2 regions of the Nonomuraea sp. NPDC046570 genome follow, and region 2 is predicted to be linked to the other one. Evidence: predicted binding sites of a transcription regulator. Region 2 holds the regulator's gene; the other holds the start of a gene.
The links. The regulator LexA, encoded in region 2, represses DNA repair genes until DNA is damaged. The targets are predictions, from matches to a motif close to TCGAACANNTGTTCGA.
Positions count from the first base shown of each region.

Region 1 (3,407 bases), on a different contig from region 2:
CCGGCACCGGCAGCCCCAGGCGCCGGGCGGTCTGCTTCATGCCGGCCAGCGGGGCGCGCAGGTTGCGCTCCACATCGACGGCCAGCGCCTTCAGCGGCGAGATGTAGAGGACTCGGGCGGATGCGCGCTCGGATGGCGTGGCCGCCAGCCTGTCGAGTGACCACAGGAAGGCGGCCAGTGTCTTGCCGGACCCGGTGGGCGCGACGACCAGCGTGTTGTCGCCCCGCGCGATCGACTCCCACGCGCCCTCCTGGGCCGCGGTGGGCGCGGCGAAGGCGCCGGTGAACCACGTGGTGGTCATTCTGCTGAACTGGTCTAGCGCGCTCACCTGCCCATAGTGCCTCGCGGCACCGACAGAAATCGCCGGCCGTCCTGCCGTACCGAGGAGATTGTCGCCTTCGTGTGCGGTTGAGGCCCTGCGGGCGCGGACATAGAGCGGGTGAACGGGTTCCCGCGGAGGAGGACCGGTGAGCATCGACCACGCGGCCATCGAGGCGCGGCGCGAACGCATCAGGGAGCGATATCTCCTGCCGCACCGCCCGTCGAGCAGCGCCCGCGGCCTGCACCACTTCGCGCTGCTGTCCTCGGACGTGGAGCGGACGATCCTCTTCTACCAGGAGCTGCTGGAGTTCCCGCTCACGGAGATCTTCGAGAACCGCGACTACGAGGGCTCCAGCCACTTCTTCTTCGACATCGGCAACGGCAACCTGCTGGCCTTCTTCGACTTCCCCGGCCTCGACCTGGGGCCCTACCAGGAGGTGCTCGGCGGCCTGCACCATGTCGCGATCTCGGTCGACCCGGCCACCTGGGAGCGGCTCAGGGGCAAGCTGGAGATGGCCGGCGTGCCGCACCAGATCGAGAGCGGCGCCTCCATCTACTTCAGGGACCCCGACGGCGCCCGGCTGGAGCTGCTCGCCGACCATCTCGGGGAGATGTACGGCTCGCGCGTGCTGTGACTATCTCCGCGAGGCCCGCCGGGTACGCGGCTCACCTCCACGCGGCCGCCGGTCGAGCGCCGCGTGCCGCTCGGCCCGCTCGGCCTTCTCCTGCTGTACGGCCAGCCGCAGAAGTAACAGCAGGTGACGTCTGCGGGCCCTGTTCGCCTTGACGGAAGCGGTTCTCCGCGGAGCCGCTTTGGGGGGTTTCGGCATGTGGCATGTCCTACCCACTCCCGGGCGGGTTCCATACTTGGGAGATGCGCCTGACCGAGTTCTGGAGACGGATGCGGGCTCACTTCGGTGAGACGTACGCCGATTCGTGGGCACACGACTACGTGCTCGCCCCGCTGGGCGGGCGAACCGTGGTGCAGGCCCTGGAGCAGGGCGAGAACGCCAAGACCGTGTGGCGGGCGGTCTGCCAGGTGGTGGAGGTCGACGGCCGCCTGCGCTGACTACCGCCGGAGTTCGGTCCAGGTCAAGCGTCCTCCAGCGTCGCCTTCAGGGACTGCGCCGCCTGCTCCAGGTCGCCCACGCCGCTCTGGCCGCCCGGCGACCACAGGAACGCCCAGCCGCCGGCCGAGGGCGTCGCGAAGACGATGGTCTGCCGGCCGGTACGGGGATGCCAGACCCACAGCACCGGGTCCGCGCCGCCGATCATGCGGCTGACGAGCCCGTGGTCGGGTAGGAGCGCGGCCAGCGCCTCCAGATGGGCGCGCCGCTGTCCGGTGTACGTGCTCGTCACCTCGCCGCCTTCCGGCTTTTTCCTCAGGATCACCCCAGGTCACAGCCATGGCAACAGCCGGGGCGGATTGCCCGGGAAAGTCGGCGCCCCAGGAGCCGCACCGGCGCGTTCGGGATACGATCGAACAATCGTTCGGCTAAGATTGGCCAGGCCGGGACCGCGAGAAGCCCCGTCTTCCTCGGCGTCGGCGGAAAATGTCGGTGGCACGCCGTAGCTTTCAGTCGACCGACCAGACCACGACCCTCCAGGGGAGTTCCCATGGCTATCAACGACCGCGAGAAGGCCCTTGAGACTGCCCTCGCGCAAATCGAGCGGCAGTTCGGCAAGGGCTCCGTCATGCGCCTCGGCGATGACGCCAGGGCTCCCATCGAAGTGATCCCGACCGGTGCCATCGCGCTCGACGTCGCGCTCGGCATCGGCGGCTTCCCCAGAGGCCGCATCGTCGAGGTCTACGGCCCGGAGTCCAGCGGTAAGACGACGGTGGCGCTGCACGCCGTCGCGTCCGCGCAGCGAGCCGGCGGCATCGCCGCGTTCATCGACGCCGAGCACGCCCTCGACCCCGAATACGCCAAGAAGCTCGGCGTCGACACCGACGCCCTGCTCGTCTCCCAGCCCGACACCGGTGAGCAGGCGCTCGAGATCGCCGACATGCTGATCAGGTCGGGCGCCGTCGACATCATCGTCATCGACTCGGTCGCGGCCCTGGTGCCCAAGGCCGAGATCGAGGGCGAGATGGGCGACAGCCACGTCGGCCTCCAGGCCCGCCTGATGTCCCAGGCGCTCCGCAAGGTCGCCGGCGCGCTCAACAACACCGGCACCACCGCGATCTTCATCAACCAGCTCCGCGAGAAGATCGGCGTCATGTTCGGCTCGCCGGAGACCACGACCGGTGGCAAGGCGCTGAAGTTCTACGCCTCGGTCCGGCTCGACATCCGCCGCATCGAGACCCTGAAGGACGGCACCGAGGCGGTCGGCAACCGCACCCGCGTCAAGGTCGTCAAGAACAAGATGGCCCCGCCCTTCCGCGTCGCCGACTTCGACATCCTGTACGGCGTGGGCATCTCCCGCGAGGGCGGTCTCATCGACATGGGCGTCGAGCACGGTTTCGTCCGCAAGTCCGGCGCCTGGTACACCTACGAGGGCGACCAGCTCGGCCAGGGCAAGGAGAACGCGCGAAACTTCCTGCGCAACCACCCCGACATGTCCAACGAGATCGAGAAGAAGATCAAGGACAAGCTGGGCGTGGGCCCGCGCATCGACGCCCCGGCGGAGGCCCCCGCCGCACCTCCGGTCGCCGCCGCCGCTCCCACCGGTCGTGGCAGCAAGGCCGCCACCCCGAAGCCCGGTGACGTCTGATCGGCTTATCCATGAGCGACCCGACTCACCCCTTCTTCCAGAAGAACCCAACCCCCGGCCACTCTCAGAAGAGCTCCACTCCGCCCTCACCCGACGACGAACGAAGGCCCGACCCGTCTGCGGACGGTCAAAGGCCGGGCGCGTCGCCGGAGGGGGGCGGGCATGACTTCTTCCAGAAGGGGCGCGGATCAGGCACGCCCAGGGAGGAACCTGAGGCGGAACGCTCCGGCGAAGGCCGGGCGCGGGATCTGTCCCGTGAGAGAGGCACGCTGAGCGGGCCTCAGGATGACTTGGCTCGATCTACGGATGGCCGGGGGCTCTTCTCGGGTTCGACGGGTGGGCCTGGTGGGGGCTGGGGAACGGGTCTGCCT
Region 1 is NZ_JBEYZF010000006.1:206,421-209,827, forward strand. Features, by position in the region: gene ABZ911_RS12795 (ATP-dependent helicase) at 1-328, opposite strand, end outside; gene ABZ911_RS12800 (VOC family protein) at 468-956, shown strand; gene ABZ911_RS12805 (hypothetical protein) at 957-1,151, opposite strand; gene ABZ911_RS12810 (DUF3046 domain-containing protein) at 1,196-1,390, shown strand; gene ABZ911_RS12815 (hypothetical protein) at 1,414-1,680, opposite strand; gene recA (recombinase RecA) at 1,939-3,036, shown strand.
Region 1: recA (recombinase RecA) is a predicted target of LexA. The motif match lies at 1,801-1,816, and genes of this name have one in related genera.

Region 2 (3,407 bases):
AAGCGGTCCTCGTCGAGCGGTCGGGCCAGGCCCTTGGCGTGCAGGGAGCGCAGCGCGGCGTGCGCGGAATCGACGGGGACGCTCAGTTCCGCGGCCAGTTCGGCGGCGTGCGCGCCGGGTGAGCGCACCAGCAGCCGGTACGCGCGTTCCTCGGTCACGTCGAGTCCGGCGGCCTTGAGCATGACGCAATCATGACATCTCGCGTTTTGGCGGGGGCGCCCAGCCGGCCCGGTATCTGGGCCTGGCGCTGGACGGCATGCGCATCAACCGCTGATGCGGTGGAGGATCTCCTCCAGGACGGGGGGGGAGGTGGCGAAGTTCAGGCGGGCGAAGTTCTCGCCGCCAGGGCCGAACTCGTCGCCGTCGCTCAGCAGCACCTTCGCCTCGCGCTCCAGCCGACCGGCGGCGCCCGGCTCGCCGAAGTCCAGCCACGCCAGGTAGGTGGCCTCCGGGATCCGGTAGCCGACCCCTTGGGGAAGCCGCTCGGCGATCAGTTTGCGGTTGCGGTCGAGCGTCGCCACGACCTGCTCCAGCCAGGCGTCTCCCTGGCGCCAGGCCGTGACCGTCGCCTCGACGCCGAACAGGTTCGCCGAGCCGTACACGAAGGAGGGCTGGCGGTCGAGGGCCTCGCGGACCGCGGGCATGCCGATGTGGGCGACCGAGCACCTGATGCCGCCGAGGTTGAACGCCTTCGTCGCCGAGGTCAGCGTCACCGTGCGCTCGGGCAGGATCGTCGCGAACGGGATGTGCTCGTTCGGGGCGTACGTCAGGTCGGCGTGGATCTCGTCGGAGATGACCATCAGGTCGTGCCGTTCGGCCTGGTCGGCCAGGGCGAGCAGCTCCGCGCGGGTGAACACCCGGCCGGTCGGGTTGTGCGGGTTGACCAGCAGCAGCACCCGGCAGCCCGAGAGGTCGGGTTTGTCGAAGCGCCAGGAGTCGCCGTCCGGCAGCATCGGAATCGGCCGCAGCGGGCGGTTCATCTCCGCCAGCGTGCCCAGAAACGGGTGGTAGGCGGGCGTGTGCACGGCCACGCCGTCGCCGGGGCTCGTGCACACCTGGAGAAGTACCTGGAGTGCCTGGTTGATGTCGGTGTAGGAGCGGACGAGCGCCGGGTCGGGCTGCCAGCCGTACCGTACGGCCATGCGCGTGGCGAACGCCTCGGCGAGCGGGCCCGCGTCGGGCGAGTCCAGCCAGACCGGGTAGCCGAGGTCACCGGCGGCGCGGCGGCGCAACGCCTCGGTGATCTCGGGGGCGACCGGGAAGTCCATGTCGGCGACCCACGCGGGGATCACCCCCGGACCCGCCTTCGTCCACTTCAACCCATCACGAGAGGTTTCAAGGTCTTCGACACGAAACGAGTCATTCACTCGATCAGTCTAGGCGCGTCGCCGCAATATCGACTTTTCACTGCGAGGGCTCGTAGCCGGCGAGGGCAGTGCCGCAGGCCGAGTGACTCGTGCAGGATCGCCACGCTGCCCGGCCGCTGATACGCACCCCGCTGGAGAGGATCAGGCGTAGGCGGCTTACTGGATGTGTTCCAACAGGGCCTGCAGTCCGCCCGAGCGGGTGACTCGGGCGGACTGTGGGTGGCTCAAGTGACTCCAGGAGCGGGATCTTTGGAGCTAGAGGCGGCGGAGGACTGCCACGACCTTGCCCAGGACGCTTGCCTCGTCGCCGGGGATCGGGTCGTAGTTGGAGTTGTGGGGGACCAGCCAGACGTGGCCGTCCTTGCGCTTGAACGTCTTGACCGTGGCCTCGCCGTCGATCATCGCTGCCACGATGTCGCCGCTCTCGGCGACGGGCTGCTGGCGGACGACCACCCAGTCGCCGTCGGCGATGGCGGCCTCGATCATCGAGTCACCGGCGACCTGAAGCAGGAAGAGCGTGCCTTCACCGACGAGCTGCTTGGGCAGCGCGAACACGTCCTCGACGCTTTCCTCGGCGAGGATGGGGCCACCGGCGGCGATACGGCCGACCAGCGGCACGTAGGCGGCAGTGGGCCTGCTCACCGGGGTCTCGTCGTCTCTGCCGTCGGGGTCGACCCAGAGCACCGGCTCGCCGGGGAGGCGCACCTCCAGGGCGCGCGGCCGGTGGGGATCACGCCTCAGGTAGCCCTTGCGCTGCAACGCCGTCAGCTGGTGCGACACGCTGGACGTGCTGGTCAAGTGCACGGCCTCGCCGATCTCCCGCATGGACGGCGGGTAGCCGCGCTGCTGGACCGAGTCGCGGATCACCTCAAGGATCTTGCGCTGTCTGGGGGTCAGCCCCAGAGAGTCACGCCGACGCACCGCAAGGTCAGTGACGCCCTTTTCGTCATCCCGCTCGCTCATGCTCTCCTCCTCGCCCGGCGGCCCGCCTTACCGGCGAACCTCCCGGTCCGTGGTCTTCACGTCGCACACAGCGACCGTATCGCCGTTGAAGATCATCTTCAAACAATTGTTCGAGTCTTCCTCGAAATTGTTGGCACGGTGGTGTACAACATCGTACGGGAGTTCGATCGACACCGTGTTCGATTCGCTGATCTTATTCGACCTTTTCCTGGGTCGACGGTGGCGGGAGGTCATCAGTGCGAGCGACCACAATCACACACACAACCAGCGAAGACACGCAATTGACCCTCCTTGCGGACCTCACGCGAGAGCAGCGCACCCGGGGGGACCGAGAGCGCCAGGAGGCTCAGGGGAGAGCCTCCCAGAATCCCGAGGCTCTGGAGCAGGATGGCTCCAAGTCCGAGCCTCAGGGGCGGAGCATCCAAGGCCAGAACCAGCGAGATCGGCGACGGAGGGCTCAGTCCCAAACGGGTGCCCCAGCCAGGGGGCGTCACCTGTGGCTGGTCCCCGAGCCACGCTCACCGGAGAAAGACGAAGACCCGATCTCCGGTACGGCGCCCGCGCGGCCCATCGCCACGAGTGCGAGTTCCCCCGGCCTCGGAGGGTCCGGGGCAAGCCGCCCTAAAGAGTGCGAGACGCCGTCCGTGCAGAGGGTTGAACGCCAAGTGGGCATGGTCCGTGGCCAGGCGGCAGAAGCTGAGCACCTGACAGCCGGTGGTGGGCGACGGCGTGGTGCTGGTGGGAAGGTTCGGCGGTTGGAGAGGCGGCGGATCCGGCTTCAGCGGAAGCTTCGGCGGGCTGCGAAAGCGTCGCGTTCGACGGCGGGCTCGCCTCGTCGATCTGTAGCTCCGGTGCCGGTGGGGTCGCGTCGGCGATTCTTGAAACCGGTACGTTCGTCTGACGAATTGCCACAGCAGCGTACGAACTCGGTGCGGCGAACTGTGAATTCATCACGTGGATCGGCTGGGTCGGCTCGGCGGCCGATGCGGATTACCCGGCGGGGGCGCATTGTTCTACTAATGCTGTTCGTGGCCGTGGCGTTGGGGGCGTTCGTGCTCGGCACCAAGGCCGCCAGTT
Region 2 is NZ_JBEYZF010000017.1:148,784-152,190, forward strand. Features, by position in the region: gene ABZ911_RS25830 (helix-turn-helix domain-containing protein) at 1-182, opposite strand, end outside; gene ABZ911_RS25835 (aminotransferase class I/II-fold pyridoxal phosphate-dependent enzyme) at 264-1,319, opposite strand; gene lexA (transcriptional repressor LexA) at 1,623-2,330, opposite strand; gene ABZ911_RS25845 (hypothetical protein) at 3,359-3,407, shown strand, end outside.